DNA from 2 places in the Maritalea sp. S77 genome. Region 1 is predicted to be linked to the other one. Evidence: riboswitches for the same ligand, from Rfam matches in the RefSeq annotation. Region 1 holds a riboswitch; the other holds the start of a gene.
The links. A riboswitch is a leader RNA that binds a small molecule or an ion and turns the genes downstream of it on or off. The one in region 1 is predicted to bind thiamine pyrophosphate.
Positions count from the first base shown of each region.

Region 1 (14,828 bases):
ATATTGCCACCCCAGAACAGTGATGTGAGCACCAAAAGCACATAGGGTTGATTAAACAGTTGATGGAAGGGATTTTTTCTTACGTTTGCTGCCGATTGTGGTTTTGTCATAGGTTCACTTTTGCTATATCAGCTTCGCTTATCAGGTTTTGATCCGGTTCTAAACACCCATTTGGACCGAAAGATTGGCTTTTGCGGGCAGTGGGTATGCATTTGGGCATTATTCTGTCCCAATCCTGTGTCAGTGAAAGCGATCGTGAAGGAGAATTAAGTTTAATGGCAAATGTTGTTGTGATCGGCTCCCAATGGGGCGATGAAGGCAAGGGCAAAATTGTAGACTGGTTGAGCGAACGCGCAGATGTGGTTGTGCGGTTCCAAGGCGGTCACAATGCCGGCCATACTTTGGTGATCGATGGGGTCACCTATAAAACAGCATTGTTGCCTTCTGGCGTTGTGCGCCCGGGCAAATTCTCCGTGATCGGCAATGGCGTTGTTGTTGATCCGCATCATTTCGTCAAAGAGTTGGCGTTGCTGCGCGGCCAAGGTGTTGAAATTTCGCCTGAGAATTTGATGGTCGCGGACAATGCGTGTTTGATCCTGTCGCTGCACCGCGAACTTGACAGCTTCCGCGAAAACTCAAATGCAGGCTTGAAGATCGGCACCACCAAGCGCGGCATGGGCCCAGCTTATGAAGATAAGGTTGGCCGTCGCGCCATCCGCGTTGCTGATTTGGCAGATCCGGAGATTTTGAAATCGAAGATCGATCGCTTGCTGCGTCACCACAATGCGTTGCGTCGTGGTTTGGGCATTGAGGAAATGAAAGCAGAGACCATCTACGATGAATTGATGGAAGTTGCTGATGAATTGCTGCCCTTCTCTGGCCGGGTTTGGGAACGGCTTAACCAAATGCGTCGTGATGGCAAACGCATCCTGTTTGAAGGCGCGCAAGGCGCATTGCTTGATATTGAGCATGGCACCTATCCGTTTGTGACCTCGTCCAACACGATCGGTGGTCAGGCCGCCAATGGGTCTGGTTTGGGGCCTGGCGCATTGGATTATGTTTTGGGCATCACCAAGGCATACACAACCCGTGTGGGTGAGGGACCATTCCCGACCGAACAGCTGAATGAAGTTGGCGAATATCTTGGCGAAAAAGGCCATGAGTGGGGCGTGAACACAGGTCGTAAACGTCGTTGTGGTTGGTTTGATGCGGTTTTGGTGAAGCAGACTGTTCAAGTGTCTGGCATTAATGGCATTGCGTTGACCAAGCTCGATGTTTTGGATGGCATGAAAGAAATTAAAGTATGTGTTGGCTATGAGTTGGATGGGGAGCGCATTGATTATTTGCCTGCGACCATGCAGGGCCAAGCCAATGTGAAACCAATTTATGAAACCCTAGAGGGCTGGCAGGGCACGACCGCAGGGGCGCGTTCGTGGGCTGATTTGCCAGCTGAAGCAGTGAAATATGTACGGCGGATTGAAGAGTTGATCGGCACACCGGTTGCGGTTCTATCCACATCTCCGGAGCGCTTAGACAGCATTTTGGTGCATGACCCTTTTCAAGACTAAGTTTTTTTCGCTACAACTAATAAGGGGTTAAGTCCCAAGGAATGAGTTTAAGTAGCTAATGGCAGATTATAAAGAGCTTTTGCGCCGGGCGATTGAAGCCTTGCCGGAGAACAACGGCACAGCCCGCCGGGCTGTTTATGAAAAAGCGCGTTCTGCGCTTGTGTCGCAATTGCACGCGATTGAACCGCCTATTCCGGCGCGTCAAATCACACAGCATCGCCTGACGCTTGAAGATTGCATTCGCCAAGTTGAGCAAGAAGCAACAGAAAAGCTGTTGCAGGGCCTTTCGCATCGCGAACAGGAAGCTGAAGTAGAAGAGGCAGTGGCGACACCGTCTATGCTCGCGCAGCAACCCGTTGCCGAAGAAGTTGAGGATGTAGAAGAGGCTGCACCTGTTGCTGCTCCTCCAGTTGAGGTCTCCGCGGCTAAGAAAGCACCTGCGCCAGCGGCAGAGCCTGCGAAAGCGGAAAAGCCTGCGCCGAAGGCAGAGGTTGTTGCTGAGGAGCCAAAAGCACCTGCCAAAGATGACGAAAAGTCAAAGGCTGAAGACAAAGCTGCTGATGACAGTTTTGACCAGGCACCAATTGAAGAAGACTTTGAGGCTGAGTCAGCTGAAAAAGAAGCTGAAGCTGTTGAGGAAATTGTCGAGCCAGAAGTTGAACCCGAGCCTGAGGCGCCTAAAAAGGCTGCTGCAGAAGCGCCTGTCTCATCTCATGTTGAAGAGGTGGTCGAGGAAGAAGACGATATTGCTTCAGAACCTTCGGCAGCCGAAGAAGAAAATGATGATGAGCAAGAGGAAGAATCTGAGCCGTTTGCGAATTATAGCCTGATCGAGCAATTGCAGGAAATGAGCGGGGAGGAGACTGACCTTAACCCGTCCAGCATTGACGATGTGATTGCGCAGGCGCGCGCTGCCTCTGGCGCAGAAGCACCAGCGCCTAGTTTAGATGGGCGAAATAATTCGCCTGCCGCTGCAAGTGTGAAAGAGGCGCTCTCAAGCGTTCGCGAAGTTGATGTTGAGCCAGAAGATCTGGCGGATGTCGATGAAGATGATGACGCGCAGGCGGCGATTGATCGGGCTTTGTTGGCTCTTGATCGTGAGGCCGAAGGCAAAAAAGACGATGATGCCGACCAAGCGCTCATGAATGCGAGTTCAAAAGGAACGCTTGCTGTCGCTGCTAAAGACGAATTGCAGATGGTTGAAGATCATGCTGAGTTTGTCGAAGATGAACAATCTGATGGCGGCGGTGGTCTGCTTATTTTCCTTGGTGTGTTCGTGTTGCTGATTGGCTTGTTGGGTGGCGGCACCTATTGGGCCTGGCGCGAAGGCTATGTCAATCTTGATCCGGTGTTGGAGCAAGTGGGCTTGAGCGGCTTGGCGGTCAATGAAACGCCAGACAATAACACCACAAATGATGCTCCGCCTGTCACTGCGAACACTGATGCAACGCCACCGCAAACCAATGTTCGGGATGTGACACCGAGCAGCAACAATACAAATGTGACGGAAACGCCGACTGCAAATGAAGGTGGTCGTTTGGCCGCGGAGAGCGATCAAGACGGCGCAGGCACAACTGACGGCAATACCCCAACCGAAACACCGGCGGACACAACGGATGTGGCCACTGCGGATACGGATGGGGCAGCGGGTGAAGCACCAGATGTTGGTGTCGATGATGGTCGTTTGCAGAGCGAGGGTGACAACGCCACGGCGGACGATACAACCGAAAACCCATTGAATGTTGAAGACCCAACAGCGCAAGCGACAACCGGCGCTCAGTCACTGCTTATTGAAGAGCAGTCTAGTGGCTCAGGTGGGGCAGTGCCGTTCTCTGGTCAAACCCAATGGGCGCGCGATGTTGATGAGTTGGGCTTGCCCACCATTCGCGCCACCGCGTCTATTCCTGCGCGTAATTTGTCGGTCGATTTGTTGATCCGCAAAAACAGTGATGAAGCTTTGCCGGCTAGCCATCTCATTGAGGTGAACTTCACGGTGACCGAGAGCTTCTTGGGTGGCAGTGTTGCCAGCTTGCCGGGCGTGTTGATGAAAGATCAGGAATTGGCGCAAGGCACAACTTTGGTGGGTGCATCTGTGCGGATCGTCGACAACTCATTCTTGTTTGCCATGAGCGGTGCAGAAACTGATGTGGCGCGCAATTTAGAACTGTTGGGGCAAAACGGTTGGCTGGATCTGCCGCTTATTTATAGCACAGGCCGCAAAGCCATTCTGACGCTTGAAAAGGGTTCAGCAGGCACAGAATTGTTTGAAGAAGTGCTGGCCGAATGGGCAAACAACTAGGCGTTGATTTTGCTAAATAGCTTTGAGCTTTCCCTCGCTGAGGGAAAGCTGGCGTGTTGCCAATTCAGTTAAGTCTTTTTGATGGTGGCTTACCAAAATGGTGTGCCACCCTTTTTGTGTCACCAGTTCGCGCACCAATTGCCGCATTTCATCGGCTGTTTGGTCGTCTAGGGCCGAAAATGGCTCATCCAGCAACAGGATGGGGCGATTGCGTCCCAATGTGCGTGCTAGGGCCACCCGTTGCTGTTGCCCTCCTGAAAGTTCGGCACAGATGTTTTTTTCAAAGCCATTGAGATCAACTTGTGCCAAAAGCGCGCCAGCGCCCTTTGGTTCATCTAGCCCAAGCTCTACATTTTTTTGTGCGCTAAGATGCTCAAAAACATTGTCTTTTTGAAAGAGGATGGAAATGGGACGGTCCTCAGTTTTGAGGGCAGTAATGTCTGTTTGATCAAGTTGGATTTCGCCGCTATGTGGGCGCAAAAAACCAGCGATAAGATCGAGCAATGTGGATTTGCCAGACCCGCTTTTGCCGGATATCCCCAAAATCTCGCCCGCGTTCACTTGCAGCGAAAAATCATAATTTGGCGCGTCGGAGCCATAGCTGAATTGAAGGCTGTTAATATTAAGCACGGCGGTTGATCCTGAACAGGTGGGGCAAGGCCCAAAAACTAAAAATAACCAGCGCCAACAAAATGCCAGCGACCAGTGCGGCATCGTTGGAGCGGTAGCTGCCCAATGCACGATACATTAGCCAGGGCAGGGTGGAAAATTCGTCGGTGCCGAACAAGGCAATCACACCCACATCGCCCAATGAGAAGGTGAAGCCAAGCGCAAAAACATAGCCCGCTTCGCGACGGGAGAGGGGCCATTCGATATAGCGGAAGCGCTGCCAGCCGGTCATGTTAAGCGACATGGAAAGCTTTCCATAGCGGTTGGCCAGTTTCTCGTAGGATGGTGTAAGCGCCGCGCTGGCCAGTGGCAGTGCCAACAAGGCATTTGCAAGGATCAAAACCCAAACGCCCACTGCTTGTGTCGGCAATGCCAAATGGCGCGTGATTAAAAAGAACCCCAAACCCAACACCATGGCAGGCATTGCCATATAGGCAAAAATCGGGGCGCCGAGGATCAAACGATAAAGGCGAGGAAACCTTGCGGTGCCTAGCTTTTCGGCGCGTTTTAGCTCGCCACGAGCTGTTGCCAACAAGGTGGCCAATAAAAGAGTGAGGCTGGCGCTGACGCTTGCAATTATGAGGCTTGCCCACAGGGCATTCAAGAACTTTTCCTTACCCAAATAGGGGATCAAAGCGGGCGACATTGCTTTTTGGAATATCGCAATCAGTGGGGTGAGATAAAAGGCGGCAACCAGCAATAGGAATGTCGTCAACACCCATTTAGACCGCCCATCGGCTGGCCAGAGATTTTGCACGCTGGCTTGGCCGATCATCATGCTTTTGGTGTTCCAATTTGCGGCAGGCACAATGATCAGTAGGCAGAACAGCAGTTGGCTGGCAGCTAAAAGTGCCGCGCGGGTGAGGTCGAAATCGACGCGCACCGCTTCGAAAATGGCGACCTCGAACGTGGCGTTCGCTGGGCCACCGCCCAATAAGAGCACCAACGCAAACGAGGTGAAGCACATCAGAAAGATGGTTGCTGCGAGGCCCGGGATGGCGGGTTTTAACGCAGGCCACTCAACATAGAGGAAGCGTGCGAATGGGCTCAGATTGAGTGATCGTCCCAACTTTAGTTTGGACTTTGGGGTGGCCGAAAGTCGATCGTAAAACAAACGCGCGGCGAAAGAACCGTTCAGCAATGTGTGGGCCATTAGGATGCCGGCAAGGCCGAAAATAGAGAAATTGAGATCTTGGTCCAATAAAGATTTGGCAGCGCTGCGCAACCATCCGGCGCGCCCCCAAACGGCCAGCAAGCCAAATGCGACAATGATCGTGGGCAAAACCAATCCAGCGGATAGGAGTGCGATGGCGAGGCCTTTGCCACGAAAGCGCAGGCGATATAGGGCGATGGCTGCGGGAGCACCAACCAGCAGAGAAAACAGAACGGACAGCGCCGCTTGTATGGAACTCATGCGCAACAAGTGCCAGATGTTGGCGCTTAGGGCGCTTTGATTAGATGGGAGATTTTGTGCGGCATTGACGATGACGAACAAAACCAAAAAAATGGTGGCGAACACCATAAAGGTGACGGAAAGGCCACCGATAAACCGCCAATTGATTGGCGAACGTGCCGCCGCTGGGGGCGGCGACACGTCGATTGATGTTGATTTATTGGCCGATCGCGGCAAAGAAGTCATCAATATATTTCTTTGTGTTCTGACCCACAGTTGCGTCGTCAAGAATAAGGCTTTTTTCTTTCGGCAATGGGGTATCAAACCCTTCTGGCAGGCCATTGTCCAGCGGCACAACAGGGAACATCCAGTTGGTGGTCGGGATAACTTCTTGCCCGCTTTGGCTCACAAGGAAGCTTAGGAAGTCATTGGCGAGCTCTTTTTGGTCAGAGCTTTCCAATATCCCGGCAAGTTCCACTTGTACATAGTGGCCTTCTTCAAACTGGGCTGCCAAATATTTTGTCTCTTCCTCGGCAATCCGGTGGTAGGACGGGGAGCTTGTGTAGGACAAAACCATGTCCGCTTCACCCTCAAGGAAAAGACTATAGGCTTCAGACCAGCCTTTGGTGACAGTCAGGATGTTGGGAGCAATGTCGGCCCAAAGTGCATCCGCTTGGTCGCCCTTTGCGGCTTGCATCCATAGCACCAAGCCAAGGCCTGGAGTGGATGAACGTGGGTCTTGAATGGCAATTTTGAATTCTTCACCCATGGAAGCCAATTCTTTAAATGAAGACGGCGGCGTTTCAATTTTGCTGCTGTCATAGACAAAAGCAAAATAACCATAGTCGAACGGCACAAACTGGCTGGATGAATAATCAACAGGCAGTTCGAGCGCAGAGAGATCTACATTGTGGTCTGCGAACAATTGGGTGTTTTTCGCTTCGGCGGCTACACTTGTGTCGAGGCCCAAAATGATGTCCGCGTCGGTGCCGGGACCTTCAAGTTGTGCTTTGCGCAATGCGCCAATGGATGAATCTGCACCAACGAAATCAACTTCACACGCGCAATTTTCTTCAAAACCGGCTTTCAATTGTGGGCCTGGGCCCCATTCGGCGGCAAAGCCATCATAGGTGTAAATGGTGAGGGTGGGCTTATCTTGCGCTGCCGCGGCAGAAACAAGGGTTGAAAAACCTACAAGCGCCGCAAGTCCAATTTTTTGAAAAGACATTTATTTCTCCTTATAAACAGGACATATTGCGATCGTGCTTGAAAGGGGAAAGTCGAAGAGGGGAACTGATGTTCCTTTTCGCTCAAACTCCCTCCGCCAGCATGACCTGGTTCAGGTTCAATGGGTAATTCTCAGCTCTTTAGGAGCACCCCAGTGAGACGACGCCAACCTATCTGAAATGGAATAAGATTCAAGAGCGAATATGCCGCAACAAAATGATGTTCTGCCAGAGCTTAGCTTTGATACGCCAATTGTGATTTTGGGCGGTGGCTTTGTGGATGTAGCCGCTTTGCTTGACCTTGCTGCGCGCGGCTACCCCGTTATTGCGGCAGATGGAGCGGCGGCAGTTGCGCTGGCCGCAAATGTGCCTTTGGCCGCGATCATTGGGGATATGGATTCTTATGTTGATGATCCAAATTTACCAACCTCCACTTTGGTGGTGGAGCTTTCGGAGCAGATAACAACCGATTTTGAGAAGTGCCTCTATAAAACTGATGCACCACTTTACATATGCTTAGGCATGATCGGTAAACGGTTCGATCACAGTTTGGCCGCGCTACATGCGGCGCAGAAGTATGGTCGCCGTAAAAATATGATTTTGATGGATGAAACAGATGTGATCGCTGTTGTGTCGGGCACAGTATCGTTCGAAGTGCCGCCCGAAACACGGATCTCTGTTTATCCATTGTCGCCGATTAAAATGGCTTCGTCGGAGGGGTTGTATTATCCTTTGGATGACCTCACATTGGCACAGGGCGAATTGATTGGCACCTCAAATTGCGCCAATGACACGCAGGTGAAAATTGTACCGGCGGTTGAACAGAATGCCCCCTATTTATTGATCCTGCCCAATAAACACTTAAATGCACTAATTGAAATTGAGATGAGCCATGTATCAGCCCCCGGCATTTAAAGAAGAACGTCCAGAAGTTTTACAGCAATTGGTGCAAAGCCATCCATTGGCGATGTTGGCGTGCAATGGCAAAGGTGTGCCCATCGTCAACCATGTGCCCATGATTTGGGCCGGGGAAATGCAGAGGCCAATCTTGTTGGCCCATTTGGCAAAGGGCAATGATCTGATCAAACAGATTTTTGACGGGCAAGAAGCATTGGCCGTGTTTCAGGGCGCAACGCATTACATTACCCCGAGTTGGTATCCGGGCAAAAAGGAGCACGGCAAAGTTGTGCCCACCTATAATTATATGGTGGCTCATTTGCGCGGCACGCTACACTTTCATGAAGATACGGGCTGGCTGTTAAATCAGCTGAACGGTTTGACCAACCAGATGGAATCTGGACGGGATGGACCATGGTCTGTCGATGACGCACCAGAAGCTTTTACGGAGCGGCAGCTCAAAGGCATTTATGGCGTGGAATTGCGGGTGACGGAAATGGTCGGCAAATGGAAAGTGAGCCAAAACCGTGCTGTTGCCGATCAGCAAAGCGTTGCCGCTGGGTTGCGCGGCGAAGGCAATGACGAGGCGCAGCACATGGCTGACCTCATCTCCGCTAAGCTATAGCTTGTCGCTAGGCGTTTTCCAGCATGGCACGTTTGACTTCGGCCTGCACCTTTTCGAAGGCGCGTACTTCAATTTGACGGATCCGTTCGCGTGATACGTCAAATTCTTGTGCCAACTCTTCTAAGGTGAGTGGCGGTTCTTTCAAGCGACGCGCTTCAAAGATTTTTTGCTCACGCTCATTCAGCACGCCCATGGCGTCTTTGAGCAATTGCATCCGCTCGTCATACTCTTGGCTGTCGCCCAGAACTTTTTCTTGGCTCGGTGCTTCATCAACAAGCCAGTCCTGCCATTGAGACGCCCCTTCGTCGGACCGCATGGGCGCGTTCAAAGAAGCATCGCCAGTTAGGCGCTCATTCATGGACACCACATCATCTTCAGACACATCAAGTGTGGTGGCGATTTGTTTGATTTGATCGGGATGCAGTGCGCCATCTTCCAGCGCTGCCAATTGGCCCTTCACTTTGCGCAAGTTGAAAAACAGGCGCTTTTGCGCTGCGGTCGTGCCGATTTTCACCAGCGACCAAGAGCGTAATACATATTCTTGGATCGACGCGCGAATCCACCACATGGCATAGGTTGCCAAACGAAAACCCTTATCGGGTTCAAACCGCTTCACAGCCTGCATCAAGCCCACATTGCCTTCTGATATCACTTCAGAGATCGGCAGGCCGTAGCCGCGATAGCCCATGGCGATTTTCGCCACTAGACGCAAATGGGAAGTAATCAATTTTTGTGCTGCTTCGGGGTCTTCATGCTCTTTATAGCGCTTGGCGAGCATAAATTCTTCATCCGGTTCCAGCATTGGAAATTTACGGATTTCTTGCAAATAGCGGGAGAGCCCACTATCGGATGTTAAGGTCGGTAAATTTGACTGGGCCATAAAGCACCCTCACTCCTATGACAATCGCTATTTATGCATTGCGCATCAAACAGCGATAAAGCGCTTCGATTATCGAACACGCTCAAATCATTCCACTGGTCACTATATAGGTTCGATATATGGTATTTCATCCCCTAAAGGTGAAAAAATATCGTCCAAATTTGTATTTATTGTGAAAAATCATCTTCAATCTCGGGAAAAAGCGCATTTTCCAAGTCAGCCATATCTTCCGGTAGAGGCGCCGTGAAGGTCATTTTTTCGCCGCTAGTCGGATGTTCAAACCCCAAAAGGGTAGCATGTAGTGCTTGGCGATTGAGGGCTTTCAACGCTTGTTGTGCTGGCATGGGCAGATTGCGCATTTTGCTTTCCATTCCCGCACCATAGGTTGTGTCCCCCAATAGGGGATGGCCTATATGGGTCATATGCACACGGATTTGGTGGGTGCGTCCTGTTTCCAGCCGACATTTCACGCGGGAGACGGTCCATTTGTGGCCGCCAAAAGTGTGGTCCAATCTGAAATGGGTAATGGCGTTGCGGCCGCCGGATTTCAACACCGCTTGCTTGATGCGGTTTTTGGGGTCGCGACCAATTTGGGTTTCGGTTTTGCCCTTGGCGGGGCGCGGTTCGCCCCACACCAGCGCGATATATTCGCGCTCTAATGGGCCGGTGCGCCCATGGTCAGCAAATTGGGCAGCCAAATGATTGTGGGCCTGTTCGGTTTTGGCCACCACCATCACGCCTGTAGTGTCTTTATCCAAGCGATGCACAATGCCGGGGCGCTTCACGCCTCCAATGCCGGAAAGGCTATCGCCGCAATGATAGAGTAAAGCGTTGACCAATGTACCATCTTCGCTGCCGGGGGCCGGGTGCACCACCATGTCGGCTGGTTTGTTGATCACAATCAGATCATTGTCTTCATAAAGTACATCAAGGGCGATTTGTTGCGCCTTGGGGAGGGCATCAATCGGTTGGGGTAAAATCAAGCAGACATGTTGATCTTGTTTGACGCGGTATTTCGGCTCGCTTATGGTCGCGCCATCAAGGGTGAGTGCATTTTGGCGAATAAGGTCTTGGCAGCGAGAGCGGCTGATCTCTTCAGCAAAATGAGCCACCACAACATCCAGCCGTTTGCCTGCCCATTCCGGCGGCACGGTGAAATCTAGCATTTGTTGTGCGTCCGAGGAGCTTGCGGTCATGTCAAATAAGGGTCCTAATGTTGATCAACCCCATGAGGAGCTTACGCCAGAAGCCGAAGCGGTGATTAATCGGGCACGGCGTTCCTTTGGCGTTTCAATCATGGTGATGTTGGTGGGCTTTATCGCTGTTGCTGGCGCACTTGTCTATCGGGTGATGCAAAATTCTGGTGCTGATCAATATCAGGCGCAGTCAATTGCCTTGCCGCAAGGGGCTGAAGTGCGCAACGCTGTGGCGCAATCTGGCACAATCACATTGACTTTGGATGTTGAGGGCGAAACCGTTGTGCGCATTGTTGACGCGAAAACGGGCACCGTGTTGCAAGATATTCGTTTTACACCGGAATTGGCCGAATAGGCTGGTCGATTATTGATTGCCTGCGACGCGCTTAAGCGCGTCCATGCGATCAGAAACCCGGCCTCTGCCAGATTTGTTTTCAGCCTCTGGGCTATCGAGTTCTTCTAGCCCGTCTTCTGCATATTTGCGCACGCGGTCGAACAGGCTTTCTTCTTGTTCCACCGCTTCGTCTTGGGCGTCATTGGCATAAACGATATGGCTGATATCGACAGCAAGGTCTTCCAGCCGACGGCGCATTGCATCATGGTCGGCATTTTTCCGGGCGAAGTTGGCAAGAATATCTTCTTCAATATCTTTGATGCGGCTGCCAATATCCTCGAGCTCATCCTCAAGCGACAATTCATGTGCCAAGCTATGTGTTTCTTCCGTTGGCTCCTCGACCGGTGAAGCTGTTGCTTTGCTTTCTTTCAAACCCTCTTGGCTCAACCGTTTAAAGCGTGCCGCTGTGATGCGGATTTGCGCTTCTGCCTCATCGATCAGGTCTGGAATGCCATTTTCGAGAAGGTCTTCGGCAGAAAGCTTATATTTGGCTTTGATCTGTTTGATCTGTTCAATGCTGGCCTTAAAGCGTTTTTCCAAATTGTCGGCACGCTGTTTTTGCACTTGCACGGCATTGAGCAGGTTGCCCGTATCGCGATCATAATCGCCGGTCATCTTGGCTTCGTTAAAGGCAGAGATGGTGGCAGAATTGGCGATGTTGGCCACGGCGCGGGCCTCGTCCAATTCCTGCAATTTGTCCGCTAGATCCCGTTCGCGCGCCCGCAGACGTTGCGAAAGATTGGTGGTTTCAATCTCATAGGCGCGCACCCGGTCGCGCAGATTTTCGTTGCGCTCTTCCATATCGTCCGCAATGGAGATGGCTTCATTATATTCGCGGGTTTGAAGCTCAAGCGTTTCGCGCATTTCGGTGAGTTCGTTCAAATGGGTTGCGCGTTTGTGGCGCAAATCATCCAGTTGCAATTCCAGCTTGCGCATGTCGAGCGCATATTTAGCGCGCAACTGATCTTTTTCGGCTTTGAATTCGGTGAGGGTGACAGGTGTAGCCGCTGCAATGCGGCGCTTGGTGAGGCGCACGGCGCGCCGCCAAACCGACGGCATGATCAAAAGCGCAAGAATTGAGGCACACAGAAAGCCTAAGGCGGCAAACATCAAATTCTCGATAATCATGCACCAACTCCCTGTAGCAGCGCACAAATGCTGGGCGCGCGACAATGACCTATTCTTATATGGTGCAGTTTACAAGAAATAACAGCACAGGTCACCACTAACTCAGTAAATAGTTAACTGCGGTGACCTGCAACAATAGCAAGGAAAGCCTTGGCTTATAGCGGGTTCCAAGTGGGCTGCTGAGTGAATTTCAGGTAGCCTACATTTACGCCCAAACGTGCACCAACACCTGAGCGGATCGGCACGATATACACGTCTTTATATTTCATCACGGTCATGCCAATGCCGCCGACCATATAGGCCGAGCCTTCAACGCCTGGGTAACGGCCATAAATGGCATTGGTTGATGGCAAGTTATAGACCAACATCATGGTCTTAGAGCCATCGGCACCAATGTCGAAGCCTAGCGTCGGCCCCTGCCAGAACAGCGGATGGTTGCCTGCGTTCTTGGTGTAGAGCTGCCCTTCGCCATAGCGCACGCCGCCAAACAGGGCGGCAGAGCCTTCTTGGCCCAAAATATAGCCATTTGGCAGGCCATATTGGGCGACAGCACGCTCCACAACAGAGGCGAGGCCTTGGGAGACTTTGCCAAAGAATTGGCCACCAGCGACGACCAGTTCATCTGTCGAATAATTGTCAGAAAGCGTGCCGGATTGGGCATGGGCGCTCAAGGGCGCAAATGTGAGGGTTAGGAAAATTGAGATAAATAAAGCGAAGCGTTTCACCATTGCACTAGTGGTCCTTTGGCTTTTTTGCTGCTTTAGCCTCCCCCGCAGAAGGTTTAAAGCAAAAGAATGGTATTGCATTAACCTTGGCGTCACCCCTTATTGATAGAGTGGTGCCGATTGCAACCAGAATAGATGCAAATCAAGGCAATGATGCGGCAATTCGGTAAACAAACATTAACGATAAAGGGGCTTTGGGGCATTTTTTCTTTGCTTTTGAGCGCCTGTTTTCTTGTGGTGCCCACTGCGGCCAACACAGAACGTTTCATCCTCGATATCTACGTGACCAACCCGCTCTCTGGTTCCGCCATTGAGGGCATGGATCCGGTGAGTTATTTCACCGAGCCTGAGCCGTTGGTCGGCACGCCTCAATATGAATATGAGTGGGAAGGCGTATCCTGGTTTTTTGCCAATGAGGCAAATAAGCGGGTGTTCATGTCTTCACCTGAATCTTACGCACCACAGTTTGGCGGGTATGGCTTGGCGGGCGTCGCGCGGGGCTATTTGTCGAAGGGCAATCCGCGCATCTATGTCGTCCATAATCAACGGCTATATTTGTTTTACTCTCCCGGCAATCGCGAGGCATTCTTGATCGAAAAAGCGGCCATGCTGAACTATGCCCTTGATAATTGGACGGGGTTGAAGGTGCGTTTGGCCCGCCGCTAAGCGAAAAATCATAGGAATTTAAGCATTCAGTGTTGCCCCGCCTTTGTGTGCGGGTAAAACTTGGGGCTAGCGAATCGCGCTTAAACAGAGGCATGTGGCGCGTTCAACCAGCTTTAAGGAATGAAAATGGCGGATATTGTGCAATTGAGCGGACCTGACCTTGCGGCCATGCTGTGCTCCAAGGTGTGTCACGATTTGATTAGTCCGGTAGGGGCAATTGGCAATGGGCTTGAGGTGCTTAGCGACCCAGATCAAGCTGAAATGGCAGATTTCGCTCAGGAATTGATCAACAATTCTGCTCGGCAGGCCCGTGCAAAGCTTGAGTTTGCTCGCTTGGCATTTGGCGCATCTTCCACGCAAGGCACTGAGATTGACACCCGCGACGCTGAAAAAGTAGCGCTGGGCTATATGGCGGGGGAAAAGGCCGACATTGAATGGCATATCGAACCTGTCTTGATGCCAAAGAACAAAGTAAAATTGTTGCTCAACATGTTGCTGATCGCCGCTGGCTCTGTTCCGCGTGGTGGCAAGATTGTTGTGCGCTTGGATGATGCGGCGCTGGAAGATAAAGGCTTTATGCTGCGTTGCACTGGGCCAAAAACATTTATTCCACGTGGAAATGTTGCCTTGCTTAAAGGCACGCCGGAAGATGGCCGTGTGGATGCGCAAGTGATCCAACCATTCTATACTGGCCTTTTGGCGCGTGAAAGCGGCTTAGATTTGCGGCTTGAATTGGTTGATGAAGCGGTTGAGTTCGACGCGTTTGCTGCCAAGTAAATTAACCCCCATTTGAATTGTGACGGCCCCTAAGTACGACTACTTAGGGGCCGTTTTTTCAATGTCTCATTAACCGTTGTGGCGCAGGCTAATCACATATTTTGTGTGATTTTACCTTGGTGAATGTGTCCATGGATGAGTTGATTAGCGATTTTATTGTTGAGACTGGTGAAAGTCTTGAACAGATTGATGCGGCCCTTGTCGCGTTTGAACAGCACCCCCAAGATCAGGATATTTTGCGGCAGGTCTTTCGCTTGGTGCACACGATCAAAGGCACTTGTGGCTTTTTGGAGCTAACGCGGCTCGAAGCGCTCACCCATGCTGCCGAAAATCTAATGGGGCGGTATCGCGATGGCTTGTCGCCAACACCTGATGGCGTCAATAC
Region 1 is NZ_JBNAGG010000004.1:195,056-209,883, forward strand. It holds gene ACP15Y_RS14070 (DMT family transporter) at 1-110, opposite strand, end outside; gene ACP15Y_RS14075 (adenylosuccinate synthase) at 276-1,568, shown strand; gene ACP15Y_RS14080 (hypothetical protein) at 1,627-3,867, shown strand; gene ACP15Y_RS14085 (ATP-binding cassette domain-containing protein) at 3,880-4,497, opposite strand; gene ACP15Y_RS14090 (hypothetical protein) at 4,490-6,175, opposite strand; gene thiB (thiamine ABC transporter substrate binding subunit) at 6,147-7,157, opposite strand; TPP riboswitch at 7,229-7,320, opposite strand; gene ACP15Y_RS14100 (thiamine diphosphokinase) at 7,360-8,070, shown strand; gene ACP15Y_RS14105 (FMN-binding negative transcriptional regulator) at 8,048-8,677, shown strand; gene rpoH (RNA polymerase sigma factor RpoH) at 8,685-9,557, opposite strand; gene ACP15Y_RS14115 (RluA family pseudouridine synthase) at 9,725-10,753, opposite strand; gene ACP15Y_RS14120 (DUF6476 family protein) at 10,752-11,108, shown strand; gene ACP15Y_RS14125 (hypothetical protein) at 11,118-12,275, opposite strand; gene ACP15Y_RS14130 (DUF1134 domain-containing protein) at 12,431-13,003, opposite strand; gene ACP15Y_RS14135 (YHS domain-containing (seleno)protein) at 13,136-13,666, shown strand; gene chpT (histidine phosphotransferase ChpT) at 13,793-14,443, shown strand; gene ACP15Y_RS14145 (chemotaxis protein CheW) at 14,575-14,828, shown strand, end outside.

Region 2 (14,828 bases), on a different contig from region 1:
CCCGCGAAGAACGCAGCCATGCCACCAATAGTGCGGCCAACAGAAACTACTTTATTGCCCAAAGTCGGCATGTTGCGTTTCACCGCTTCGAGGTGAACGATGTAAACCAACGCAATGTAAGAGATTGCCGCTGGCAAGAAGGCATGGGTAATCACTTCCACATAGGAAATGCCCACATATTCCACCATCAAAAAGGCAGCAGCGCCCATAACCGGAGGCATGATTTGCCCGTTCACTGATGACGCTACTTCAACCGAACCGGCTTGCTCGCTGGAGAAACCAACGCGCTTCATCAAAGGAATGGTGAACGTACCCGTGGTCACCACATTGGCGATGGATGAACCTGAGATCAAACCTGTCGCCGCAGAACCGACAACCGCCGCTTTCGCCGGGCCGCCTTTGAGGTGACCCAATGCGCCAAAGGCCATTTTGATGAAATAATTGCCCGCGCCAGCCTTATCCAATAGCGCGCCGAACAACACAAACAAGAACACGAACTTCGTCGATACGCCCAAGGCAATGCCAAACACACCTTCGGAGGTGATCCACATATGGCTCATTGCTTTTTTCAGCGATGCCCCTTTCCAGCGCATCACTTCGGGCACCCAATCAGATGAGCCGAAGAATACATAAAGCATGAAGATGGTGGCGATAATCGCCATCGCGGGCCCAAGCGCCCGTCGCGTGCCCTCAAACAAGATCAAAATACCAACAAGGGCAACCCACTTGTCCGTATCGTCAGCCAGCCCGCCGGCGGCGACAATCTTGTCGTAGAAAAAGAAACCATAAAGCGCGATCAGCGCCCCTAATATGCCCAAAACCCAGTCCTGCACTGGAATTTTGTGGCGGGGGCTCGATTTAAGCGCCGGATAAGCCATAAAGGCCAAAAACAAAGCAAACGCCAAATGCAATTGGCGTGAGTTATTAATCAAATCACTGGGTAAAATATAGTTGGAAAGCGGAGAAGCCAGCGTCACCTGATAGATCGACCAGACCAATGCAACAGCTGCCAAAAACAAGCCAACCGCACCTTCCGGATTTCGCGACCCTGCGTCGCTCGACGCCACCAAATCCTGCAGCTCGGCTTCGCTCAGCCCGCTGCCATTACCTGAATTTTTGACCATTATCTCCCCCTTCGAAAAACTTAAGGCCAAGCTCGAAAAAAGCTGGGCAAAACGCGCAATCCCCAAGCGCAGCATTTAACTATGCCGCAAAAAAGGACAGGGGCGCAAATTGGCCCCTGCCCGTCTGTTGATAAGTCTGGCTTATTCAATCCAGCCTTGTTCGCGATAATATTTCGCGGCGCCATCATGCAATGGAGCTGAAAGACCTGCTGTTGCCATCTCTTTTGGATCAAGATTTGCAAAGGCAGGGTGCAATTGTTTGAAGTCTTCAAAGTTTTCGAAAACTGAGCTTACAACCGCATAAACAGCGTCTTCAGACACAGCTGTTGATGTTACGAAAGTCGCACCAACACCAAATGTTGAAGTGTCTGCATCGTTGCCACGATACATGCCACCAGGAATGGTTGCTGTACGGTAGAATGAGTTGTCAGCGATCAATTTTTCAACTGCGTCGCCATCAACATTCACCAATACTGAATCACAAGCTGTTGTTGCTTCTTGGATAGAACCAGATGGGTGACCAACGGTGTAAACCATCGCATCAATCTGGTTGTCGCAAAGCGCAGCAGACTGTTCAGCAGCTTTCAACTCTGTTGCCAAAGCGAAATCGCCAGTTGTCCAGCCTTTCGCATCCATCAACACTTCCATCGTGCCGCGTTGGCCAGAACCCGGGTTACCAATGTTAACGCGCTTACCTTTAAGGTCGTCAAAGTTGGTTACGCCTGAATCGGCACGTGCAACAACGGTGAAAGGCTCAGGGTGCACAGAGAATACTGCACGCAACTCTTCAAACGGACCAGCTTCTTCAAAGCGTGATGTGCCGTTATAAGCGTGATATTGCCAGTCAGACTGTGCCACACCAAATTCCAATTCGCCTTCGCGAATGGTGTTGATGTTGTAAACAGAACCGCCAGTAGATTCTACTGAGCAGCGAATGCCGTGATCTTTGCGGCCTTTATTGACCAAACGACAAATCGCACCACCTGTTGGGTAGTAAACGCCGGTAACACCGCCGGTACCAATGGTTACGAACTCCTCAGCTTGAGCAGTCGGCACAACCATTGCACCTGCGATCGCCGCTACGGCAAGAGATTTAAGGTACTTATTCATGTAAGACCTCCCTTTAAGGTTTAGACTAGTTTTAAGCACTCCAGGTTTCCCCGAACTGTTGATTAAGGCATTCGACTTCGAAAATTCGTTGTTTCGCCGCCTTGCCTGATCCCGCCACAAGCATTCCGATGATTGTTTCAATCAACACAATGGTTGCCGCGTAGGATGAGAAAAATTGTGGGCTATCCGTCGCCACAATAAACCCAGTGTCAGCCTCTGCCAGCACCGGGCAAGAATGGGTGTCGGTGATCACAATCACTTTCGCCCCCATCCGCGCTGCTGCTCGCACCCCTTCTATGGTGCGGCGCGCAAATGGTGGTTTTGTGACAACCAACAAAACATCGTTTTTATTTAGCGCAGATATCTCCGCGCCCAGAGACGCCCCGGCGCGTCCGGCAATGCGCCAATGGTCGGTAAAATAATTGGCCAAATAAGCCATATATTCCACAATACCGGTGGAGCTGAGCGACCCGAGCAAAAGCACATTGCGCGCATTGTTCAAATAACGCACCGCCTGCTGCAAACGGTCCTGCGGAATATTTTGCGTCAACTGCCCAATATTGGCCGCGCAAGCCGCAGATTGCCTGTTCAAGAAAGGTGTTTGATCGCCACCAATAGCGTCTTGCTGCAATCGGGTGGCCTTGTCAGTCATGTTGGAAACACTGCGACCAAGCGCACCGCGCAACATTTCCCGCAACTCTTCATAATTGGAAAAGCCCAACGCCCGCGCCAAACGCGAATAGGTCGCAGGGGAAATATCGCTCGCTTCAGAAATCGACCGGAGGGAGCGCGTGGCCGTATCAACTTGATTCTTGACGATATAGTCTGCCGCCGCTTTGAGCTGCTTGCTCAAACCGCCATATTCCGCTGCCAGTCGTTCTTCAAATTGAACCACTTGCCAATCGTCCTCGTTGATCCCTCTTTGCAACAAAAATTTTTCATCTGTTTCAAGGATTGTCAAGCCTCAAAACATATGTTTCAATTTTATTGTCCCTGGTAACTTAACCAAACAACGACAGAAAATCGACCAATGAGTAAAATTTTCCACCGCTCTTCTACCCAAATACCCGTACAAGCCGTCGCTGGTGATGGTGCCTATCTTATTGATCAAAATGGCAAACGCTATTTGGATGGATGCGGCGGTGCTGCTGTTTCTTGCCTTGGCCATTCAGATGAGTTTGTCAAACAGGCCATGCGCGAACAGCTCGAACAGCTCGCTTATGCCCACACAGGTTTCTTCACATCGGAACCGGCTGAAACGCTCGCGGAAAATTTAATTACCCACGCACCGGGGGATTTAGACAACGTCTATTTGGTTTCTGGCGGCTCAGAAGCCATGGAGTCCGCCCTAAAGCTGGCGCGGCAATATTTTATCGACAAAGGCGAACCCCACCGCCACAAAGTGATCGCGCGGCAGCAAAGCTATCATGGCAATACGCTCGGCGCGTTGGCCACTGGCGGCAACAAATTGCGGCGCGCCCCTTATGCCCCAATGCTGTTTGAAACTTTCCATATCTCCCCCTGCTATGAATATCGCAATCGAGCACCAAATGAGAGCTCGGAATATTATGGAAAGCGCGTGGCCAACGAACTGGAAGCGGAAATTCTAAAACTCGGCCCGGAAAGCGTGATGGCATTTGTGGCCGAACCCGTGGTGGGTGCAACCGCAGGCGCAGTGCCAGCCGTCGAAGGCTATTTCAAACGCATTCGCGAAATCTGCGACCAATATGGCATCCTGCTCATCTTGGACGAAGTGATGTGCGGCATGGGCCGCACCGGCACCCTGTTCGCATGTGAACAAGATGGCGTCGCCCCAGATATTATGGGCATCGCCAAAGGTTTGGGCGCGGGCTATCAACCCATCGGGGCCATGCTCTGCACGCGCGAAATCGCCGACACCATCCGTGATGGTGCAGGCTATTTCAAAAACGGCCACACCTATTTGGGCCACCCCATGGCCGCTGCCGCTGCAAACGCTGTATTACATCGCCTAACCCAAGATGGGCTTGTCAGTCGATCCAAGCAAATGGGCGAAAAATTCAAATCAGCATTACAAGACCGTTTCGGAGACCATCCCTTTGTTGGCGACATTCGCGGGCGCGGCCTGTTTATCGGCGTTGAAATTGTTGAAGACCGTGAAACCAAAGAGCCATTTGATCCAGCGCATAAAATCCACGCGCATCTCAAGCAAAAAGCCATGGAAAACGGGCTGATGATCTATCCCGGCAATGGCACAAAAGATGGCATTTCTGGCGACCATATCCTGCTGGCGCCACCCTTTATCATCACCGATGCTCAAATCGGCGAACTGATCGACAAATTGGGCCAAACATTTGATCAGGTCTTTGCCGCATGACCCCGTTGCCGCGCCTGATGGTGGCCCCCAATGGAGCCCGCAAAACCAAGCAAGTTCACCCCGCCCTGCCCGTAACAATCGAAGAAACGGTGCAGACCGCAAGAGCCTGCTTCGACGCCGGAGCGGACGGGCTGCACGCCCATCTGCGCAATGTGGATCAACAGCACATTCTGGACGCGGGTCTTTATAAAGAACTGCTCGCGGAACTACGAATCGCCGTGCCGAAAATGCAGGTACAGATCACCACCGAGGCGGTTGGCCTCTATCAACCGCCCGAGCAAATCGAGCTGGTGAAACAAGTCCAGCCAAAATCTGTTTCAATTTCAACCCGCGAACTACTTTCCACCGGCGACCAAAAACCCGCCGCAGAGCTCTATTTGTGGGCCCAGGAAAACGGCGTCGCAGTGCAACATATTCTTTACGACACCAACGACCTCGCTGCGCTCTATCACATCTGCATTGACCACAATATCCGCCGCGACAACATCCAATTGCTGTTTGTGCTGGGCCGATATACCAACGACCAGCAAAGCGATCCGTCGATGCTGACGCCATTCCTGCACCGCCTAGCCGAAATCGAAATGGCCGCTGATTGGGCTGTTTGCGCCTTTGGCCAAGGTGAAACCGATTGCCTAATCCGCGCCCACCAATTGGGCGGCAAAATGCGCATCGGTTTTGAGAATAATGAAGTTAATCCAGATGGCAGCGTGGCCAAAGACAATGCCGAGCGGGTAACCCTGCTCAATCGCTTGCTTGCAGCCCATTGATCCAATTCTGCACATAGTGATGCGCCTGCCGTACCGCCGCCTCCAGCGCCAGCCCGCCCGCCAAACCGCAGGCAATCGTGGTCGACAAGGTGCACCCCGTGCCACGCGGGGTAAATGCCTGCTTTTGTGCCGTAAACACAATCTCGCGCTGGCCATCCCTCAGCACGTCCCGCAGCACATCGCCCTCGCCATGCCCGCCTTTAAGCAACACGGCACGACATAAATCATGCAGCGACTGAGGTTCCAAAATCTCAGCCTCGAGCAAATTCGGCGTCAACAGCGCAACCAACGGCAACAGGCGTTTTTTCATCGCCGAAATGCCTTTATCCGACAAAAGCTGCGCCCCGGAACTGGCCGCAAGTACCGGATCAAGCACAATCGGCAATTCACGCCCGATAAGGGCATCCACAACCGCTTCAACCACCGCCGCATCGCCCAACATCCCAATTTTGACCGCCGCAGGCGCATTATTTGCAAACGCTGCTTCAATCTGTGCCTTCACCAAGTCAGCATCGACAAGCTCGATGCGTCGTACCGCTTCATTGCTTTGCGCTGTCACAGCGGTGACCGCAGGTTTCACCGCAAAGCCCAATTCGGTCGCCACGGCAATATCCCGCGACAGGCCAGCCCCGCCGCTACTGTCCGTTCCAGCAATCACCAAAATGCTCCGCGGTTTCAACATGCACACGCCGCCATCAGTGCCAATTTCTTATGTCCTTGCGCTTGCAATTGCTTTGCCCCACGCCATGCCCGCAGCCCGGTTTGGCAGGCCAACACCACACGCTGATCGTCAGGAAAGGCAGCCCTCGCCAGCTCATCAATCTGTCCCCGCTGCGCCTGCGCCACAATCATCTCTGGCGCTTCAGTTTCACCGCGCAGGTCGAGCACCAAATCATCACACCGCACGCCATCGCGTCCCAAAAACGGCCAAGCCTCAGACGGTTCTGACGCCCCCAAAAAGCTAAAGCTGGAGAAGCTGAGATTTTGCACATCCATGCGCACCATCTGCCCCATGGGCGACGGGTTTTGCTCCAGCAGCACCGCCAACACCATTTGTGCCTGCATCGCCCCGATCAGGCCCACCACCGGACCAAGCACCCCGGCTGTTGCGCAGTTGGCCGCTTGCGTTGGCAAATCCGGGAACACAGCCCGCAAACTCGGCGCGCCGCCGCAAAAGCCGCCCGCATATCCCGCCTGCCCCAGCACGGAGGCCGAAATCAGCGGTTTGCCCTGCGCCAAACATTGATCCGACAAGATATAAGACACGGCAAAACTATCCGCCGCATCCACCACAGTATCCGCATCCACCACCAGCGAACCCGCATTATCCGGAGTCAAAGCCTCAGCAATCGCCTGCACTACAATATGCGGGTTCCGCGCCAAAATCTGATCCCGCGCCCTCTTGGCTTTGGACGCGCCAATATCTTTGGTTTCAAACAGGGGCTGCCGATGCAGATTGCTTTCCTCAACGCAATCTGGATCAATAATCGTCAAACTGCCCACGCCGGCACCTGCCAGATAGTGCAACACGGGTGACCCAAGGCCACCCGCCCCCACCACCAGCACATGTGCCTGCGCCAGTTTCGCTTGGCCATCCTGTCCCACTTCAGGCAATTGCATTTGCCGTTGATAGCGCGTCATGAACATATCTTGATCCATTCCCGCGTCCGCGCTTCAGGGTCGTCAGCAAACCGAATATCGGTGACCACGGCCAGGCTATCGGCCCCGGCCGCCAAAACGCCCGGTGCCCGTTCCACACTCAGCCCGCCAATGCCCACCAGCGGCACATCGCCCACCATCTGCTTCCAACGCGCAACTCGCTCCAATCCCTGCGGCGCCCATTTCATCTTCTTCAATATCGTAGGATAAACAGGCCCCAATGCAACATAGGCAGGGTTAAACGACAGAGCTCGATCCAACTCGGCTTCATCATGAGTGGAGAGGCCAAAGCGGATATTTGCAGCACGAATGGCCGCAAAATCCGCTTCATCCATATCCTCCTGCCCCAAATGCACAAAATCGCAGTTTTCTTCGATCGCGATCTGCCAATAATCATTCACAATCAACTGGCAGTCATGGGCATCACAGATCTGCTTGGCTCGCCGGATTTGCGCCCGCACTTCATCTGTCAGCGTGTCTTTAATCCGCAATTGGACCAGCTTCACACCCAGCGGCACCAAGCGCGCGATCCAATCCACATGGCCGACGATCAAATAGAATTTTTCCATCAGTCAAACACCGCCAGACCCAGAATGGGGGTGGAGGGCACAGCCATATCGCGCCGCTCCATCATTTGCGCCGCAAAGCCCTGCCGCCCCGCCTCAATCGCCTGCACCATCGCCGCGCCCATGATGGCCGGGTCGCCCGCCTTGGCCACCGCCGTGTTCAACAACACCGCATCCATGCCCAATTCCATCGCCATGCACGCATCAGAGGGACGTCCAATGCCGGCATCCACAATAAGCGGCACATTCAGAAAATGCGCCCGCATCGCGCGCAACGCATCCGGATTGCGCAAACCCTGCCCAGAGCCGATGGGTGCGCCCCACGGCATCAATACCTCACATCCGGCTTCCAACAATCTCTCGCCCACCACCAGATCATCGGTGGTGTAAGGAAACACCTGAAAGCCCTCTTCACTTAGGATACGCGCTGCCTCAACCAGGCCAAACACATCCGGTTGCAGATTGTCGCTATGGCCAATCACCTCCAGCTTGATCCAGTTGGTGCCAAACACCTCCCTCGCCATCTGCGCCGTGGTCACGGCTTCCTTCGCCGTATGGCACCCCGCTGTATTCGGCAGCACCTTGACGCCAAGCTCTTTGATCAATTGCCAAAAGCCAGTGCCCGCCCCATCCACGCCTTCGCGGCGCAGGGACACGGTGATGATCTCTGTGCCAGACGCTTTCACCGCCGCCGCCAAAATCTGCGGCGACGGATATTGCGCTGTGCCCAGCAAAAGCCGTGAACCGATCTCTTCGCCATAAAGCTGCATGATCAGCCTCCCTGCATCGGGGCTAAGATTTCGAGCTGATCCCCCGCCTGCAACGGAGTTGCCTGCCGCTGCTCCCGCGCCACAAACTGACCGTTTAACGCCGTGGCCAGCGCCTCACCTTCATAGGACAATTCGTCCAACGCCGCCGCAATATTGGCCGCACTGACCTCTGTCGCTTCGCCATTGACTAGGATGCGCATTTCATTTGCTCCTGCTCAAACTGATCGGCCAATTGCTGCGCCATCGCGGGCGCCAGCAAATAGCCATGTCGGTAAAATCCATTCAGATGATATTTGTCGTCCCGCTTGATGATGCGCGGCAGATTGTCGGGAAAGGCCGGGCGCAGACCGACGCCGGTTTCTATCACGCTGGCTTCGCCAAAGCCGGGATGCAGCGCAAAGGCCGCGCCCAACAATTCCAGTGCGGACCGCAAGCTGATCGCCCGCCATGAAGCGCTCTCCACCATCGTCGCCCCCAGCATGTAAATGCCGTTGCCACGCGGCACCAAATAGATCGGAATACGCGGATGCAGCAGCCGCACTGTGCGGGTGATCGTAACGTCTGGACACTCCAGCATCACCATTTCACCCCGCACCATGCGCAGTTCCGGCAAATCTACAGCGCCGCCGCGACAATCAATATCCACCTGCTCGGGCGCTGGTTCACCAAACCGCACTTCACTGCCCAGTTTTTCTATCTGCAGCACCAGTTCCTGCCGCGCCTGCCGCGGGTCCAAATGACATTCCTGATCGAAAAACAACGCCTTGGAGAAGCGGCCCGCAAGGTCCGGCTCCAGATCAGCAATCCGGTTGTCCCCAAGCTGCTCATATTGTTCGGTGCGACTGGCAAACTGGCGCAATTCGGCTTGATCCCGCGGCGGGGCCACCACCAATGTGCCTGAGCGCTGCACCTCGGTCACCTTGGCCCACCAATCGGCAGCCCCCGCACCAAGCCGTACCACATCTTCCGGCGCGCTCACCTTTTCGCACCAGGGGGCCAACATGCCCCCGGCCAAATGCGAGCTCTGATTGAGTTCAAGGCTTTCTCCCTGTTCAAAAACGGTCACCGGATGCCCGCGCCGCGCCAATTCCAGCGCGACGCAAAGGCCGGCAACCCCGGCCCCGGCAATCGTGATCATTCGCCCGGCTCCTTGATCGGCATATAGAGATCGCCGCCTTCACGGAATTTCTCCGCCATAGCTTCCATGCCTTCCTTCTGCGCCTCGGCGCGAATATCATGGCTGATCCGCATAGAGCAGAATTTCGGCCCGCACATGGAGCAGAAATGCGCCACCTTATGCGCCTCTTTCGGCAAGGTCTGGTCGTGGAAATCGCGCGCCGTATCCGGGTCGAGCGACAGGTTGAACTGATCTTCCCACCGGAATTCAAACCGCGCCCGGCTCAGCGCATCATCGCGCCGCTGCGCCCCGGGCAACCCCTTGGCCAAATCCGCCGCATGCGCCGCAATCTTATAGGTGATCACGCCGGTTTTTACATCATCCCGATTGGGCAGGCCCAAATGCTCTTTTGGCGTCACATAGCAAAGCATCGCACAGCCAAACCAGCCGATCATCGCCGCGCCGATGCCAGAGGTGATATGGTCATAGCCCGGCGCAATATCGGTGGTCAGCGGCCCAAGCGTATAGAACGGCGCCTCGTGGCAACATTCCAGCTGCTTGTCCATATTTTCCTTGATCTTGTGCATGGCCACATGGCCCGGCCCTTCAATCATCACCTGACAATCTTTCGCCCAGGCGATTTTGGTCAATTCGCCCAGCGTTTCCAACTCGGCAAACTGCGCCTCATCATTGGCATCCGCAATCGAGCCGGGCCGCAACCCGTCGCCCAGCGAAAAGCTCACATCATAGGCGCGGCAAATGTCGCAAATTTCGTCAAAATGCTCATAGAGGAAACTCTCTTTGTGATGGTGCAGGCACCATTTGGCCATGATCGATCCGCCGCGTGAAACGATCCCGGTCACCCGTTCCACCGTCATCGGCACCATATGCAAGCGCACGCCCGCATGGATGGTGAAATAATCCACCCCCTGCTCGGCCTGCTCGATCAAGGTGTCGCGGAACACTTCCCACGTGAGGTCTTCGGCAATGCCATTCACCTTCTCCAGCGCCTGATAAATCGGCACCGTACCGATCGGCACGGGTGAATTGCGGATAATCCATTCCCGCGTATTGTGAATATTGCGGCCCGTCGAGAGGTCCATCACCGTATCCGCGCCCCAGCGGATCGCCCAGACCATCTTATCCACCTCTTCTTCCATCGACGAGGTAACCGCAGAGGTGCCCATATTGGCGTTGATTTTCACCAGAAAATTGCGGCCAATGATCATCGGCTCACATTCGGGGTGGTTGATATTGGCCGGAATGATGGCGCGGCCAGCGGCCACTTCATCCCGCACAAATTCAGCGGTCACATAATCAGGGATGTTTGCGCCCCAATCCTCGCCATCGCGTTCCTCTTTGATCGCTTCGCGCAGCTGATTTTCGCGAATGGCAATAAATTCCATTTCCGGCGTCACAATGCCCTGCCGCGCATAGGCAAGCTGGGTCACCGCTTTGCCATCCTTCGCCCGCAACGGCTGCGGCTTCACCGGAAATTCAGGCGTCAGCCGATCCCCTTCCACAAAGCCATTGTCAGCCGGTTGAATGTCGCGTCCATCATATGCTTCCACATCACCCCGCGTTTCAATCCATTTGCGCCTCACTTGCGGCAGCCCGGCTTGAATATCCGCTGTGAAATTCGGGTCCGTATATGGCCCCGAACTGTCATAAACCGGCAAGGGCGGCTCGCCCGCTGTCGGGTGCACAGAAATTTCGCGCATGGGCACACGCACATCATCAAAGCGTGCGCTCTCAACATAAATTTTGCGAGATGCGGGCAATTGATCTTCGGTAATCTTGGGATTAGGCAAATCCATTTTGGCGCTCCTTAAGTTCTAAACTCAAAAAGACACCAGAAGAATTATGGCTGGAAACGAAGGGACTTATCCCCTCAACAAAAGAAAGACGACCCCTGTTCGGTGCCGCAAATTTTCGCTTCCTACGCCAGTATCAACTGGGTCAGGTTCAAAGGGTCGCGTCACCGAATATTGCTATTCTGTCAGCCTCTCAGTCCCCTAGGCGGGACCCCCCTGCAGTTCTTTTGGGGTAGCGCTGTTCTGAATTTCTGTCAAGCGGGTGCATTTTCCGCAGCGGGTTCAAAACGCAAAATCGCACAAGCATCCACATTGCCAGTTGCCCGTTTCAACACTGGATAAACGCGCCCACACGCCGCGGCAAAACTGGCAGCAACAGCTGCCTCTTCGCCATAGCGCTGCACGATTTCATCCCGTAAATCCAATATATCTGGCCCACCAACAATAGCATTTTGCGCAAACAAAAACCCAAGGCCACTGTCCGTATCGGTGCGGGCATTGCCCATGGCACACGCTTCCAACTCCTTCGAGTTTACGCCCAATTCAATCGCTTGATCGACAATCAATTGCGCGCAGGAACCGCAATCGCCATCCATGGTGGAGGCAAGCGCCGCCCCGGCCCAAATATCTTTCGCTTCTTTCGGGCCGCGATATTGGCTGAGCAATGGCAACAGCCCAAGCCGCAGCCCGGCGCCATTTGAGGCGTTGATAATCTGGTGCATATAGCCGCCATCATAGCCATATTGATCTTCAAATTTGCTGGTGCTGCCATGTAAAATGGATTTAAGCATATTGAGCACTCCGTGTTGGATGTTTGAAAGCGAGAAACAGCGCGGTCCAGGCGGGCAGTTGAATGCCAAACAGATTGCTGAACGCAATCAGGTCGAACGGCACACCGCGTTGAAACCAAATGAAAATATGAAAAATCGCATGTAAAACGGGCCAAAACGCCCCGCACACAATCGCGGTTTTATCTTGTCGAAACAGGCCATACGCCATGGCCGCGGCGCTGGCGAAAAACACCAATCCAATATCCATCACAAAATGCATATTGAACGGCCCCATTTCTTTCACTCCGGGGGTAATTTGATACCAAGTCATTGGGTTTAAAAACATCCAGACCGCGAGCATCAAAAACCAGCCCACAAGCACCCATTGGATAATACGTGTCATCTTTATCTCCTGCATTTTGAAGACCAGACGAAACAGCACTTGGAAATGTGACCAAGATCGGTCACATTTTTTAAAGCCCAACCGTCTAGTCAGTAGCAAAGGAGGGCCGGATGCAGGACCGAGACAGAACGAATATTTTTGAACAAGAGCGCAAACGCTTGTTTGCTTTGGCCTATCGTATGCTTGGTTCCGTGGCTGATGCGGAAGATATGGTGCAGGATAGTTTTGTGCGTTGGTCCAATGCCGATCTCAAAACAATCGACAATCCGCAGGCTTTCCTCACAACAATTGTCACGCGCCTTTCGCTAGACCATCTCCGGTCGGCCAAAACCAAACGCACCAGCTATGTCGGCTCATGGTTGCCCGAGCCATTGCTAACAGAAAGCGCTGAGTCTCCCGATGATATTGCGCAAAAAGCTGACGATATTTCCTTCGCCCTGATGGCCACTTTAGAAAAACTCACCGCTTCCGAACGCGCAGCTTTTCTACTTCATGACGTGTTTGACTTGCCATTTGATCAAATCGCCAAAACATTGGACCGTACCGAAGCCTCATGTCGCAAATTGGCGTCGCGCGCCCGTCAAAAAGTGCGTACGGATGGCAATGAAACCCTGCCCATGCCCACAAATGAGCCTCCTGTCGCGTCATTCCTGAACACATTGCAAACGGGCGACTTGGACAGCTTTGTCAATTTCATCGCTGAAGATGCGATTTTGGTGACCGATGGCGGCGGAATCAAATCAGCAACCTTGCGCCCCATTTATGGCCGCGAAAAAATCTCTCGCTTCTTTATCGGCGTGGCCAACAAATTTGGTCGCCCCGGCCCGGATGACATTAAGCTGATACAGTTAAATGGTGCACCCAGCCTCCTGATCCGCGATGAAGATGGAGCTTTACAGGTGTGGTCATTCAGTTGGACCTCAGAAGGTAAAATCGCAGAATTTTACATGCTGCGAAATCCTAAAAAGCTTAGCCATCTGGCGTTTGACTAAAGGTCAATTGCGACCTTTCCCCGCTGCGTCAGAACGCGCTGCGGCAACTTAGCGGCTTGCGGCATTTTGCTTATCCACCTACGCTGAGGCCATCCTTGCAAAACATAGAGGTGCACCATGTTTGGCGGCTTCTCGGCAGAAATCTTGGCGCGTATACAATTCGCGTTCACTGTTTCTTTTCACATCATCTTTCCGGCCTTTTCCATTGGCCTTGCCTCCTATTTGGCCGTGCTCAACGCCATCTGGCTAAAAACCGGGCAAAAGGAATATTTGCAGCTTTTCGACTATTGGAAAAAAATCTTCGCCGTCGCCTTCGGCATGGGCGTCGTGTCCGGCATTGTGATGTCATATCAATTCGGCACCAACTGGTCAGTCTTTTCTGATCGCGCTGGCCCTGTGATCGGGCCGCTTATGGCTTATGAAGTGCTCTCCGCCTTCTTCTTGGAAGCTGGCTTTTTAGGCATCATGCTGTTTGGTCGGGAACGGGTGGGCAATGGCTTGCATATGTTCGCCACGGCCATGGTCGCCTTCGGCACGCTCATGTCCGCCACATGGATTTTATCGGTCAACTCATGGATGCAAACGCCAGCAGGTTTTTCCATAAATGAAGTCGGCCAATTTGTGCCAGAAAATTGGTGGGAGATTGTGTTCAACCCTTCCTTCCCCTACCGCTTGGTGCATATGGTGCTGGCTGCTTATCTCACCACCGCTTTGGTGGTTGGTGCTGCGGGCGCATGGCATCTGCTGCGCAAAAAGGAAAATCTCGCGACGCGTCGCATGTTCTCCATGGCCATGTGGATGCTAGTGGCCGTCACCCCATTGCAAATTTTGGCGGGTGACGAACATGGCCTGAACACGCTTGAGCATCAGCCGCAAAAGGTAATGGCCATGGAGGGCCATTATGACAGCCACGAAGATGGGGCGCCTTTAATCTTGTTTGGCATTCCCAACCCAGATGAAAAGCGCATCGATTATGCCATCGAAATCCCAAAACTCTCCAGCTTGATCCTCAAACGCGATCTTAATGCGCCATTGCCCGGGCTGGACACTATTCCCGATGAAGACGAACCGCCAGTTGCCATTGTTTTCTGGAGCTTTAGAGTGATGGTGGGACTTGGTTTTGCCATGCTCGGTTTGGGCTTTTGGGCTTTGCTGCAACGCAAGCGCCGCAAACTTTACACAGATCCATGGCTGCACCGCGCGGCCCTTTTGATGGGCCCAATGGGTTTTGTCGCCGTGCTCGCGGGGTGGATCACCACCGAGGTCGGCCGCCAACCCTTCACCGTCTATGGCCTGATGCGCACGTCCGAAAGCCTCGCACCCGTTTCAGCGCCTGCTGTTGGCACATCCTTGCTGATTTTCATTGTGGTCTATTTCTTC
Region 2 is NZ_JBNAGG010000002.1:53,417-68,244, reverse strand. It holds gene ACP15Y_RS08015 (TRAP transporter permease) at 1-1,124, opposite strand, end outside; gene ACP15Y_RS08010 (TAXI family TRAP transporter solute-binding subunit) at 1,266-2,234, opposite strand; gene ACP15Y_RS08005 (MurR/RpiR family transcriptional regulator) at 2,266-3,129, opposite strand; gene ACP15Y_RS08000 (aspartate aminotransferase family protein) at 3,265-4,590, shown strand; gene ACP15Y_RS07995 (3-keto-5-aminohexanoate cleavage protein) at 4,587-5,357, shown strand; gene thiD (bifunctional hydroxymethylpyrimidine kinase/phosphomethylpyrimidine kinase) at 5,332-6,039, opposite strand; gene ACP15Y_RS07985 (ThiF family adenylyltransferase) at 6,033-7,004, opposite strand; gene ACP15Y_RS07980 (thiamine phosphate synthase) at 6,995-7,585, opposite strand; gene ACP15Y_RS07975 (thiazole synthase) at 7,585-8,352, opposite strand; gene thiS (sulfur carrier protein ThiS) at 8,355-8,552, opposite strand; gene ACP15Y_RS07965 (FAD-dependent oxidoreductase) at 8,540-9,490, opposite strand; gene thiC (phosphomethylpyrimidine synthase ThiC) at 9,487-11,286, opposite strand; TPP riboswitch at 11,389-11,511, opposite strand; gene ACP15Y_RS07955 (hypothetical protein) at 11,538-12,074, opposite strand; gene ACP15Y_RS07950 (hypothetical protein) at 12,067-12,456, opposite strand; gene sigJ (RNA polymerase sigma factor SigJ) at 12,567-13,448, shown strand; gene ACP15Y_RS07940 (cytochrome ubiquinol oxidase subunit I) at 13,566-14,828, shown strand, end outside.
Region 2: another riboswitch for thiamine pyrophosphate. It lies ahead of thiC (phosphomethylpyrimidine synthase ThiC); the one in region 1 lies ahead of thiB (thiamine ABC transporter substrate binding subunit).